Regions from separate parts of the Paenarthrobacter sp. NPDC090520 genome, predicted to be linked through region 2. Evidence: predicted binding sites of a transcription regulator. Region 2 holds the regulator's gene; the other holds the start of a gene.
What was found. Region 2 encodes Rex, which represses fermentation and respiration genes when NADH is low (regulators of the CRP and FNR family bind a similar motif). Its sites were predicted from a motif close to CTTGTGAANNNNTTCACAAG; they were not measured.
Positions count from the first base shown of each region.

Region 1: a site for Rex is predicted at 1,685-1,704, ahead of ACIQTZ_RS02730 (glyceraldehyde-3-phosphate dehydrogenase). Genes of this name have one in related genera too.

Region 1 is NZ_JBIVXM010000002.1:18,203-24,297, forward strand. It holds gene ACIQTZ_RS02720 (acyltransferase) at 1-526, opposite strand, end outside; gene ACIQTZ_RS02725 (polysaccharide deacetylase family protein) at 574-1,662, opposite strand; gene ACIQTZ_RS02730 (glyceraldehyde-3-phosphate dehydrogenase) at 1,925-3,412, shown strand; gene ACIQTZ_RS02735 (hypothetical protein) at 3,483-3,692, shown strand; gene ACIQTZ_RS02740 (HNH endonuclease family protein) at 3,809-4,609, shown strand; gene ACIQTZ_RS02745 (acyltransferase domain-containing protein) at 4,594-5,424, opposite strand; gene def (peptide deformylase) at 5,428-6,000, opposite strand.
Region 2 is NZ_JBIVXM010000013.1:111,536-117,630, reverse strand. It holds gene ACIQTZ_RS16275 (TlpA family protein disulfide reductase) at 1-137, opposite strand, end outside; gene ACIQTZ_RS16270 (histidine phosphatase family protein) at 216-881, opposite strand; gene ACIQTZ_RS16265 (YceI family protein) at 1,097-1,648, shown strand; gene ACIQTZ_RS16260 (hypothetical protein) at 1,821-2,558, shown strand; gene ACIQTZ_RS16255 (hypothetical protein) at 2,847-3,044, opposite strand; gene ACIQTZ_RS16250 (hypothetical protein) at 3,080-3,253, opposite strand; gene ACIQTZ_RS16245 (redox-sensing transcriptional repressor Rex) at 3,656-4,363, opposite strand; gene ACIQTZ_RS16240 (glutaredoxin family protein) at 4,441-4,695, opposite strand; gene ACIQTZ_RS16235 (HAD family hydrolase) at 4,788-5,603, shown strand; gene ACIQTZ_RS16230 (endonuclease domain-containing protein) at 5,888-6,095, shown strand, end outside.

The sequences.
Region 1 (6,095 bases), on a different contig from region 2:
CGGTCACGATGCTGCGGAACCCAATCACGGAACCGTCGCCCACGCGTGCGCCGCCCAGGGCCACAGCCTGGGCCCCAAACCACACGTGGTTGCCAATGACAACGTCCCTGGCGGGGTTGACGCGACGGCCCGTGGCGACGTCGAAGATGGGATGCCCATCGTCGGTCCGGAATTGGGTGCTGCTGGCGATCATGACGTCGTCACCGAACATGACTGCGGCTCCCTCCACTGCGCTGACCACGGCGACGCTGGTGGTGGTGAAGTCTGCGCCTGTGCGTACCGTTGAATCCTGGCCGACTCGGACGTTCATGCTGAACGGCGACTTGTTGCTGGGACCGATGACGAGCGTGCCGTTGTCGCAGTCGAAAACGGCCTGCAGCTTGGCAATACGGGCGCCTTCCGCGACGATGATGCGGTTGTTCCTGCCTCGAAAGGTCACCGCGATGCCGGTTTCAATGGCCCTGGAACACTCGATGCTGTTCCCGGACCCATCGCTGTGGTCAGCCAGTACTGAGAGTTTGTTCACCTTGGCAGCGTACCGGGAGCTTTTTGTGCCCTCAGACGCAGCGTTGCCTAGACCGCGACGAGCCTGACGTCGCGGCTGCCAGCATTGATGGTGACCTCCAAGGACTTCACATCAAGGGGGACGGTGGCCAAGTGGCGCAGGTGCAAGGTGCCCCCAACAGGGACCACGTGGTGGCGTGTCGATTCACCGATCACTGATGCTACGGCTGTACCTGCGGGCGCGGAGACCGTAGCCGTCAGCTCACGTGTGGAGCCGGGAATGTTCTGCCGGTACTGCGGATAGGGGATGGCTTCCGCGAAAGGGTTACCTGAATCTGTGACCAGGATGTTGTCGCGATGGGTGCTTGAAGCGTCGGCCGCGCCCAGCCCCGATGCCGTCAAAACCAACAGCGAACCCTGGTCCCTTTGTTCCACGAGATAGTCCAGTATGGCGGTGAACGCCTCCATGGACTGCCGGTCTTTGACGCCCAGGTTGTTGGCGTGCCACATCATGACGATGCCGGCCCTCCACGCCCGGGCCCGGTCCACCAAAGCCGTTGCCCGTCCTGGCTCCGTGTAGAGGTCCAGGCTGTAATGGTTCTGCCCATCCCGCAGCACGCCATCCAGGGGACGGTAATAACTGTCCGGGAGATACCCGGAGGCCAAGGCATGGAAGTCGTGGATCAGCCTGCCAGCTGCTGTTCCGGCCCAGGCTGCCACCGTCCTGGACGGCATATGGCCGTCATAGCGGATGCTGGAACCGCCCGGGGGAGCGAAGCAGTCGATCGGAATGCGGGGCAGGAAGCGGCCGAGATCCTGCAGTGCCCCCACGATTTCCTGGTGCAAGGCGTCGTCCCCGGACGCGTCCCTGTGGGTGGCGCCATGGTTCCACACCTCGCCGCCGTGCTGCAGGCAGTAGTGCTGGATGTTCTGCCAGGTATCGCTTTCGGTGGGTACGCTTCCGATCCGTTGGGTGGTGGTGACCCGCGTGAACGGCAGGTTGCGCTCAACCAGGAGCGGCAGCACTTTGTCCCTGAAGTCGCGTGCGCCGTCGTCGAAACGCAGGGCCACGGCACCCCGGCCGCCTGTGCCGATCCGGCCGCCCTTCCGGGCCAGGAGCGCTTGGCGGAGCAGCTCGCGCCGCACTGGATGAGTCACACCCGGGAGTCTACGCGACACTCGTGTGAGTGATTTCACGCATCCGGGCGGCCACTGCGCCGGGATCCAGCCCTAGAATGGTTACTGAACGTAGAAGTTCTGCCGCCGGGTCTGCGTTCGCAGCCGGCGGATTTTCTTTGCTCTCGTTCAAGGCGCCGTGGGTGGACCGAAGCCCGCAGCGCATGTGCCGCAGGACTACTCCGGGCGGCCGACGCCATCTGCATACGAAGACGTATGTGGTTGACCCAAGGAAGGTAGTTCTGTGAGCCAGACGTCAGATTCTTGTCTTGATAAGTGGATGGGCCGGGAGGCCCTCGCCGAGGCCATGATTCCGGTGATCGGCCGGCTGTACCGGGAAAACAACGTGGTCACCAGCATCCACGGCCGGAGCCTGATCAACAAGTCCACCATGAACATCCTGAAGGCCCACCGCTTCGCCCGCCGGATGAGCAATACAGAGCTGCTGCTCGAAGAGACCGCGCCCCTGCTGAATGCCTTGGCTGAGCTGGAGCTCGGCGCTGCCGCGATCGACATCGCCCGACTGACCGAAAAGTACCGTGCAGAGAACGGCGCTGTCTCCCTGGATGAGTTCCTTCGCGCGGAGTTGGCTGACGTTGTGGGCAAGCGCGGCGCGGACGACCGCACCAGCACCGACGTCGTCCTCTATGGCTTTGGCCGTATCGGACGTCTGCTCGCCCGCCTCCTGATCGAAAAGGCAGGCGGCGGACACGGGCTGCGCCTCCGTGCGATCGTTGTGCGCAAGGGCGCCGAGAACGACCTCGTCAAGCGCGCCAGCCTGCTGCGCCGCGACTCCGTCCACGGTTCCTTCGAAGGCACCATCCGGGTGGACGAGGAAGCCAACACCATCACGGCCAACGGCGTCCAGATCCAGGTGATCTACTCCGACAACCCCGCCACGGTGGACTACACCGCCTTCGGCATCAAGGACGCACTGGTGGTGGACAACACCGGCCGCTGGCGCGACGCAGATGGCCTCTCCCAGCACTTGCAGAGCAAGGGTGTTGCCCGCGTCCTGCTGACCGCCCCCGGCAAGGGCGACCTCAAGAACATCGTGCACGGCATCAACCAGGCCGACATCACCGACGAAGACAAGATCGTCACCGCAGCCTCCTGCACCACCAACGCCATCACCCCCGTGCTGAAGGCCCTGAACGACAAGTTCGGGATTATCCACGGGCACGTGGAGACCGTGCACTCGTTCACGAACGACCAGAACCTGATCGACAACTTCCACAAGGGCGACCGCAGGGGACGCTCCGCTGCCCTGAACATGGTGATCACGGAAACGGGCGCCGCCAAGGCCGTAGCCAAGGCCCTCCCGGAGTTGCAAGGGAAGCTCACCGGCAACGCCATCCGCGTTCCCACGCCGGATGTGTCCATGGCCATCCTCAACCTCAACCTCGCCAACGGCACCACGCGCGATGAAGTGAACGACTACCTCCGCGAGATGTCCCTGCACTCGCAGCTGCGCAAGCAGATCGATTACATCGATTCGCCGGACGTTGTTTCCACTGACTTCGTAGGGTCCCGCCGGGCCGGCATCGTGGACGGGCTCGCCACGATTTCCAACGACAAGAACCTGGTTGTCTACGTCTGGTACGACAACGAGTTCGGCTACTCCTGCCAGGTTGTCCGCGTGATGGAGGAGATGGCCGGCGTCAACCCGCCGTCGTTCCCCGCCCGCGACATCGTGGCCCCCATCGCGGTGCTTGAGGCAGCCAACGCCTAAGCCAAAGTGTTACCTGGGTTTCCCGGCTGGGTTACTGGAATCAGCCGGGAAACCTGCTCACAATGGGGTCATGGAAAATGAATCTACGTTGGAGCACGAAACCACGCTTGAACACGCCTTGGACGTGGCCAAGGCCAACCACAAGCAGGCACAAAAACTGCTGGACCAGGCCGTCGCGGCCAATGCTGCCGGCGATGTCACGGACGAGCGCGTTGAGCAATTGCGGGGACTCCTGGCAGTGGCAGCCGAGGACCTGCAGCGCGTGATGCGCGAGCAATAGGCCAGCTATCCTCCATCCACAGTGTGACTCTCCCTGCACACTGTGGACAGCGGCTTCGTTGTCGGTGTTTTGTCCTACGCTCGAAGGGCAACGTCACCCCGATTGAACGGAGCCCCTTGAGTATTACGTGGTCTGCCTACAAGCGTGCCCGCCGCCGGTCCCGGCAAGCCTGGGCCATCCTCGGGCTGCTGGCCGCCACCGTGGTGGGTGGACTGACGTGGTTTTTTACCGCCGGGCAGTTCGATGCTGTGGGCCCGTGGGTCGCAGGCCCAACGGAGGCGCCTGTCTTTGACGCCGCCTGGATGAAGCCGCTCCCGGGCGCCGTCCGCGTCCAGGCCCAGAAAGCGTCTGAGGCCCTGGACCAGCTCGAGGTGAAGGGCAGGTCGTCGAAGAGCGACTATGACCGCACCGCTTTCGGTCAGGCCTGGCTGGATGTTGACCGCAACGGCTGCGACACCAGGAACGATATCCTCCGCCGCGATCTCGCAGGCGTCGAGTTCACCACTGGTTCCACCTGCAAAATCGCCGCGGGCGAAATGCAGGAGCCCTACACTGGCGCGTTTGTGTCATTCCGGAGGGGCCAGGACACCAGTTCACTCCTCCAGATCGACCATGTGGTGGCGCTGGCCGACGCCTGGCAGAAGGGGGCCAAGCAGTTGTCTGCCCAGCAACGCCAGATGCTGGCCAACGATCCGCTGAACCTGATTGCCGCTGACGGACCCGCAAACGTCAAGAAGGGCGCAGGGGACGCCGCAACCTGGCTGCCTCCCAACAAGAACTTCCGTTGCCATTATGTGGCCCGGCAAATATCGGTGAAAACGGCTTACAAACTGTGGGTCACACAGGCCGAGAAGGACGCGATGAAGCGTGTCCTGGCTTCGTGTCCGGAGCAGCAGGCCATTTACAACGAAAGGTGACCATGCCCCAGTTGCCAGGTGCCGCCGTCGTCGATCCTCTCCAGAACCAAGCGCTGTAGTGAGCTTTCTCGTGGCAGTGCGTCCAAGCCCTCAAGCCCACGGTGCCGGAACGTGAAGTAGACGGCATCGGTTGGTGCGTCCGTGCAGCGGTCCAGGGTGAAACGCCTGGCGAAGGACGCGATGTTGCTCTCCGGAAGGTGGTTCGCCAGGTAGGGATCAAGCATCCATGACTCGCAAGTGGCTGTTGCAACGGGCTTGTCGGGAAAATGGCCGGCGAAGAACAATTTCGCGTCCCTGAAACTGGCGTCAACGGCGGCTGGCGCGAGAGCCCCGGCCTCGGGAATGTGGACGCCCAGCACCCAAGACCTTTCCTGGCCGTCTTCAGCCTCGGGTGGCTGCCGTCGGACCAAGTGAAACTGCAGCCTTCCCAGCCGGAAGAGATTCCCCGCCATGTGCAGGGTCAACCAGGACCAGGTGTCCAGCCCAAACCGGCCGTGGACACGCCTGTTGATGCGCAGTTGGAGTCCCACGTCCGCCAGGGACGCGGCTGACACCTCAGGAGTAATGCCCAAGCCGAGATGATAGGAATGCACCAAAGGCGCGAACCGGAGCAACGCAGTAATCCATTCGGACTCCGTGGGTCCGTTGGAGATGACGCTGTCCGAGGGGAAGGTTCCCAGCCTGGCCTGCAGCGCCTCGAGAGCCTGCTGGACGCCGGGGCCCGGAGTTGCCGCAAGCAGGTCCGCGCATTCCCGCGCATCCTCGCCTGTGATGTCGAGGAGTTGGAACAGCTCCGCGCGGTCTCCGGTTGCCATGGGTTAGTGCCCGAACGGATCGGGGTCGACCCCGGGCATCCAGGTCAGCCCCGGGACTCCCCAGCCGCTCTTCTTCGCCTGCTTCATGGCTTTCTTCGCATAGCGGTCCACGAGGCGGTTGACGTACAGCTTGCCGTCCAGATGGTCGAACTCGTGTTGCATGACGCGGGCGAACCAACCCGTTGCCTCGAACTCGACCGGGTTTCCGTCGCCGTCGAAGCCCTGGACGCGGGCCCACTCGGCCCTCTGGAGAGGGTAGTGCTCACCGGGAAAGGACAAGCAGCCTTCAACATGCTCCTCGGGATCCGGAAGGGCGCCCGACACCTTGGACAGGGTCAGGACGGGGTTGACCAGGACGCCTTGGTCCGGCGCGTCGTCATCATTGGCGTACTTGTAGACGAAGATCCGCTTGCCCACTCCGACCTGGGGTGCTGCCAGGCCCACCCCGTTTGCGGCGTCATTCGTTTCGAACATGTCCGAGATCAGCTGGCGGAGTTCGTCGTCAAAGACGTCCACTTCGCTGGCCCGGCGGTGGAGGACAGGCTCGCCCCAGATGGTGATTGGCAGGACCGTCATGTCTGTACTTCCTTAGTCAGTGGCTGCGACCCCTGGTGACTCCGGCAGGAACCACCAGCGGACCAACAAACAAAGGCCGCACCGGATATCCGGTG
Region 2 (6,095 bases):
TTGAGGGCCACGGGAGCGCTGCGGTCCGCCTTTGCGAACTCGGTGACGGATCCGTCGCCTGCAACATAGTTCTTGTTGTCTCCCTTGCGGGCCTGGTCCGCCAGGGAGTCCGGCTGGGCGCAGGCCGAGAGTCCCATGGTGAGCCCTGCAAGGAGGACCCCACCGGCAGTGAGCGCGCCGCGGCGCGAGACGTTCTTCTTATCCACGGTTCCCTTTCACGCTCCCGGGGTGCTGGCGGCACCGGGCAGGAGGACAGCGGCGGGCTCGCTGTAGTCAACGCGGGCCACCTTGCCGTCGTCGTCGAAAACCAGGGAGGTCAGCGAGGCCAAAGTGCACTCACGCTTTCGCGGATCGTGGGCCAGCCGGCGGCCTTCGGCTGAGAGCCGGGTGGCCCAGATAGGCAATTGGTGGCTGACCATGATGGCTTCGGCTCCGTCGCCGCCGAGTTCGATGGCCTTGAGCCGGGCGTCCTGCACAGCGGCGATGACGCGCGCTGCCTGCTCCTTGTAGGGCTCGCCCCAGGAGGGCCGCAGGGGGTTGCGGAAGTAGTACCAGTGCTTGGGCTTCAGGAATTCGCTCCGCGTTGGGTGGAGGCCCTCAAAGTGGTTTTCCGCCTCGATGATCCGCGGATCCGTGGTGATGGGCAGCCCCAGAGCCTCGGACGTGGGCATGGCGGTTTCCTGGGCACGCGTCAGCGGCGACGCCACTAAATGGACAATTCTGGCGCCCTGGTCTGCGCGCACCACAAAGTGCTCGGCCAGCATGCGGGCCATCTCCCGGCCGCGCTCGGAGAGGTGGAATTCAGGCAGCCGACCATACAGGACGCCATCGGGGTTATGGACCTCGCCATGGCGAAGCAGATGGACAGTTGCTTGGGGCATGTTTACCAGTTTCTCAAAGATGCGGGGCGATCTGAAATCTTCTACCGCTAGTAGAACTCAAAGTTTTCCCAAAATGTTCCGGGAAGTTGGAATAAAGGATGCATATGCATGTTTATACTAGACACGAAGCTCGGTTGACGCTTCAAGTAAACAGCTCGATCAGATCAGCCGGGTAAGCCCAACGATCCATCCCTATACCTAGGAGCAACACCATGATGACTCTTCCCGCCAACGTCTCCACCGGCACCTGGACCCTGGACAACTCCCACAGCGAGATCGCCTTTACCGTGCGCCACGCGGGCATCAGCAAGGTCCGCGGCCAGTTCAAGGAAGCCGAAGCCACGCTGGAAGTTGGCGAGGCCCTGACCGATTCCAAGGTGACCGCTTCCATCCAGACCGCCAGCTTCGACTCGGGCGACGTCAACCGCGACGGCCACGTCAAGGGCGAGGACTTCTTCGACGTGGAGAAGTTCCCGGAGATCACGTTCGTCTCCCGCCACGTGAAGGCCAACGGTGACGGCTTCGACCTCGTGGGCGATCTCACCATCAAGGGCGTCACCAAGGAAGTTGCCATCGAGACCGAGTTCAACGGCGTGGCCGTGGACCCGTTCGGCAACACCCGTGCAGGCGTCTCCGGTGAAACCACCATCAGCCGCAAGGAATTCGGCCTTACCTGGAACGCCGTCCTGGAAGCCGGCGGTGTCCTGGTCAGCGACAAGGTTGTCATCAACCTCGAACTCGCCTTCATTGCACCGGCTGCCGCCTAGCCTTTTCGCTGGAAGCGGCCCCACGGCGCCCCCGCCCATCTTTGGTGTGCGGGGGCGCCGTTTCGCATACTCGGAAATCACCCGTCCATTGTTCGGCACACACCCGGTATTTGGCTGCGAGTTGGCCCCAAATTTCCTATGCAACCCTCAACCCGCGGTCTACAGTGATGCCATGAGTAACCCAGACGAAGCACCACAGCCTCAGCAGCCCGGCTCCGAGCCACAGCAGCCCGGCAATGTTCCTCCTGCGGGTTACCAGCCTCCGCAGGGCTACCAACCACCCCAGGGCTACCAGCCGCCGTCGCAGCCGGGCCAGTACCAGCAGCCCGGCCAGTACCAGCAGCCCGCCCAAAACCAGCCGCCCCAGTACCAGCAGCCGGGTCCCGGCCAGCCAGGACAGGGCCAGCAGGGTGGTTTCCACTTCGAAATGCCCACCGACGGACCGCGCAATTTCAACGACGTCCTCCCCCAAGGCGGCTTCTCAGGCATCTTCAAAGTCCAGGGGCTGCCCACGGAGCTGAAGGTGTCCTACTTCATCTGGGTGATTTCGGGACTGCTCGGCCTGCTGTTCGGGCTGATCGGACTCTTCGCCATCATCGCGGCCTTCGCCTTCATACCGGGGCTGGCAGCTGTCGCGCTGATCCTGCTGATCATCAGCCTTGCCGTCGCAGCAGCGCAGGTTGTCCTGGCCATGAAGATGAAGGAAGGCAAAGAGTGGGCACGGCTGGCCCTGACGGTTCTTGCAGCAGTCTCTTTGCTTCTGGCCATTTTTGGTTCCATCAACATGGGCGGTCCCAGCGCTGGCCTGGGCAGCAACTGGTTCGGGTTCCTGGTCAGCGCCGTTGCCGTCGTCCTCATGTGGCTCCCGAACTCGCAGCTCTGGTTCAAGGCAGTCAAGGGCACCGCCTGACGCGAAACCCGGGTACCGCCGTCGTGCATTAACAGCAGCGATGATGAAGGCCGCGGGCCTCCCAATGGAGGCCCGCGGCCTTCATCATGCAGGAGTACGGCTATGTACGCCTGCGTGATGATTTCTCCACGCGCGGGAAATTCCTGCGTGTGATCCTCCGTACCACCGGGAGGCTGGGGGTACGGTGGATTCAGAACCATGGTGGGGGCACTTTGTTCTTGTTGACCCCAGCAGTATCAGCCGTCGACCAAGCAAAGGAATGCCATGAGCAACCCTCCCTACCCGCCGTCAAACCCGGGCGATTCCACTCCGGAACAGCAGGGGTCCCAGCCTTCGGCGCCGCAGTACGGCCAACAGTCCGAACCCAACGCTCCGCAATACGGCCAGCCGGCCGCGCCGCAATACGGCCAGCAGGCTCCGAACGCTCCCCAGTACGGGCAGCAGTCCGCGCCGCAGTACGGCCAGCAGGCTCCCCAGTACGGCCAACAGCCCTCTCCTTACGGCCAGCAGCCCGGATCGCCCTATGGCCAGGCCGTCCCGCAGTACGGCCAGGACACCAACTGGCCCAGCCAGCAACCGGGTCCCAGCACGGTCCCCCAGATGGTCAACATCGCCTTCTGGATGATCGTGGCCGCCGGTATCCTCTCGGCCATCAGCTCGCTGCTCCTGGCAACCACAGGTTCTGATGCGTTCATCAATTCCATGGTCCAGCAGGCAGCAGCCCAGGGCACCGAGTTCCCTGAAGGTTCCCTTGAAGGAATGAAGGGCGCCATCACCGTTGGCGCGGTGATCGGTGCCATCGTGTCCCTCGGACTCTATGCGTTGGTGGCATTCCCTGTCCGCAAGGGCAAGAACTGGGCCCGCATCCTCGGTACTGTCTTCGCCGCCATCTCGGTCCTTGGCCTGACCGGCCTGTTCCAGTTCGGCGCAACGTACGGCATCCTGCAGCTGCTGGTGATCCTGTTGGGAGTCGCGGCAATCGTCATGCTGTACCTGCCGGCGTCGGCGCCTTACTTCCGCAAGCAGCAGGCGTTCGGCAACCCGTACGGCCGCTGAGCCCAAGCAGAACTGACCAGCGGGCGCGGACCCGGCGAAGGCTAAACGGCCTGACCCGGTGTCTGCGCCCGTTGTGCGTGGTAGGCAAGAATCTGGAGTTCCGTGGCCATGTCCACCTTGCGAAGGTTGACGTGCGGGGGTACCTGGAGGAGCACCGGGGCGAAGCTGAGGATGCTGCGGATTCCGGCCCCGATCACGCGATCACATACTTCCTGTGCCACCGTTGCCGGGAGGGCAAGAACCACCATGTTGGTGTGCGTGCGCTCCAGGACCCGCTCCAGTTCTGCCGAGTCGCTGACCCTGAGCCAGCCAACCTCGTTGCCGATCACCATGGGGTCGGCATCGAAAATGGCCACCACGTCGAAGCCCCGGGATTCGAAGCCACCGTACCGGGCCAGCGCCTTGCCCAGGTTACCGGCACCGACGATTGCCACTTTCCAGTCGTGTGTCAGTCCGAGGGCAGCGGCGATGTGCCGGCTCAAGTACTGGACCTCGTACCCTACTCCGCGGGTTCCGTACGAACCGACGTAGGAAAGGTCCTTCCGCAGCGTCGATGAACTGACGCCGGAGGCCTCCGCCAGTGCATCCGAAGAAACGCGTTCCACGCCTTCGGCAAGGAGGGAGTTGAGCGCACGCAAATAGAGGGTCATCCGGGCCACAGCCGCGGGCGGGATCTGCTTGGCGGCAGGTTCGTTGTCCCCGGTTGTTGCCTCCGGTGACGGTTCCAGCGCAGTCACGGTATTCTCCATTGCGTCGCTTGTTGTTCCACTCTATGGCCCCTGACCGGGCTCAACAAAAAGCCATTTCCTTCCGTGAGCGGCGCCCCTTAGCCCTCCAGCGCTTTCTTCAAAAGACGGGTGAGTCGCTGCTCATCGATGGTCCAGAAGTCGCGCTGTACGCCGTCCACCAACAGCACCGGAATCTCCTCGGCGTACCGGTCACGGAGGGTCGCGTCACCGTCGATCGATGTTTCGCTCCACTGCACGCCCAAGCCTGAGGTGACGCGTTCGACGGCGGCACGCGCCGCGGTGCACAGGTGGCAGTCAGCTTTGGTGAGGAGGACGACGTCGGGAATAGGCATGACTCAACGTTACCGGCTGCGGCGGCAGCGCCCATGCGGCGTCCGACCATGGCGCGAAGCGCGAGGCAGCTGCAATTGACTAGACTCAAGGCATGCCCGACGAGAAGGACGCCGCTGTGCTCGCAGATGCCAAGGTGCCGCAGCACACCGGCGAGGCTGCTTTCTTCGACGTCGACAACACCCTGATGAAGGGCGCCAGCCTCTTCCATGTGGCCCGCAAAATGTACGAGCGCAAGGCCTTCACGCTGTCCCAGGCTGCCGGCTTCGCGTGGAAGCAGTTCAAGTTCGTGATGCGTGGCGAGAACATGGAAGACGTCCATGCCGTCCGTGACTCCGCGCTGACCTTGGCTGCAGGCATTTCGGTCGACGACATCAAGGCCCTGGGCGAAGAGGTCTATGACGAGATGATCGAGTCGCGGATCTGGCCGGGTACCAAGGCATTGGCCGAACAGCACCTGCGGGTTGGCCGCAAAGTCTGGCTCGTCACAGCCACTCCCATCGAGGTGGCTACCGTCATTTCCACGCGGCTTGGTTTAACTGGCGCGCTGGGAACCGTCGGCGAGATTGAGAACGGCACCTACACGGGCAGGCTCGTGGGCGACATCCTGCACGGTCCGGCGAAGGCTGTGGCTGTCCAGCTCGTTGCGGACCGCGAGGGCCTGGACCTGGACCATTGCTGGGCTTACAGCGACTCCGCCAACGACATTCCTTTGCTCACGTTGGTTGGCCACCCCGTGGTCATCAACCCGGATGCCCGGCTGCGCCGGCACGCCCGCGAGCACAACTGGCCGGTGTACGACTTCCGTTCGGGCCGCCGCGCAGCCACCCTCGGGCTGAAGGCGGCAACCGTGGGCGGCGCCATCTACGGCCTGTGGCGCGGATTCAGCCGCTTCCGCAGCCCCCGCTAGCCAACCCTCTCTCACCAAACACCCCCACCCCACTCGACCCTCTCTCACCAAACCACCCCTCCCCACCCAACCCTCTCTCACCAAACACCCCCTCCCCACCCAACCCTCTCTCACCAAACCACCTTTCCCGCCTGACCCTCTCTCACCAAACCACCCTTCCCGCCCGACCCTCTCTCACCAAACCACCCTTCCCACCCGACCCTCTCTCACCACGGGAGGCCAACGCCCGACGGCCTGTGGATAACTTCTGTAGACAGGGGGGCCTTCTGGGCAAGAATGCCCGTATGCAAAAACCCTCGACGTTTCCGCAAGCACTGGCTTCTGCGCCATTTACCCTCAACCAAGCCGAGGCGTTCGGCGTAGGGAAGCGGCAGCTTTGGAAGCGGAGTTCGATCGAGGGGGTCAGTCAGGGAATCTTCAGGCCTTCGGACTGGGAATTCGATTTAGCCTCCGCGGCCCGGTCCCTTTCGGCCGCAAGTCCGGGCGCCTGGA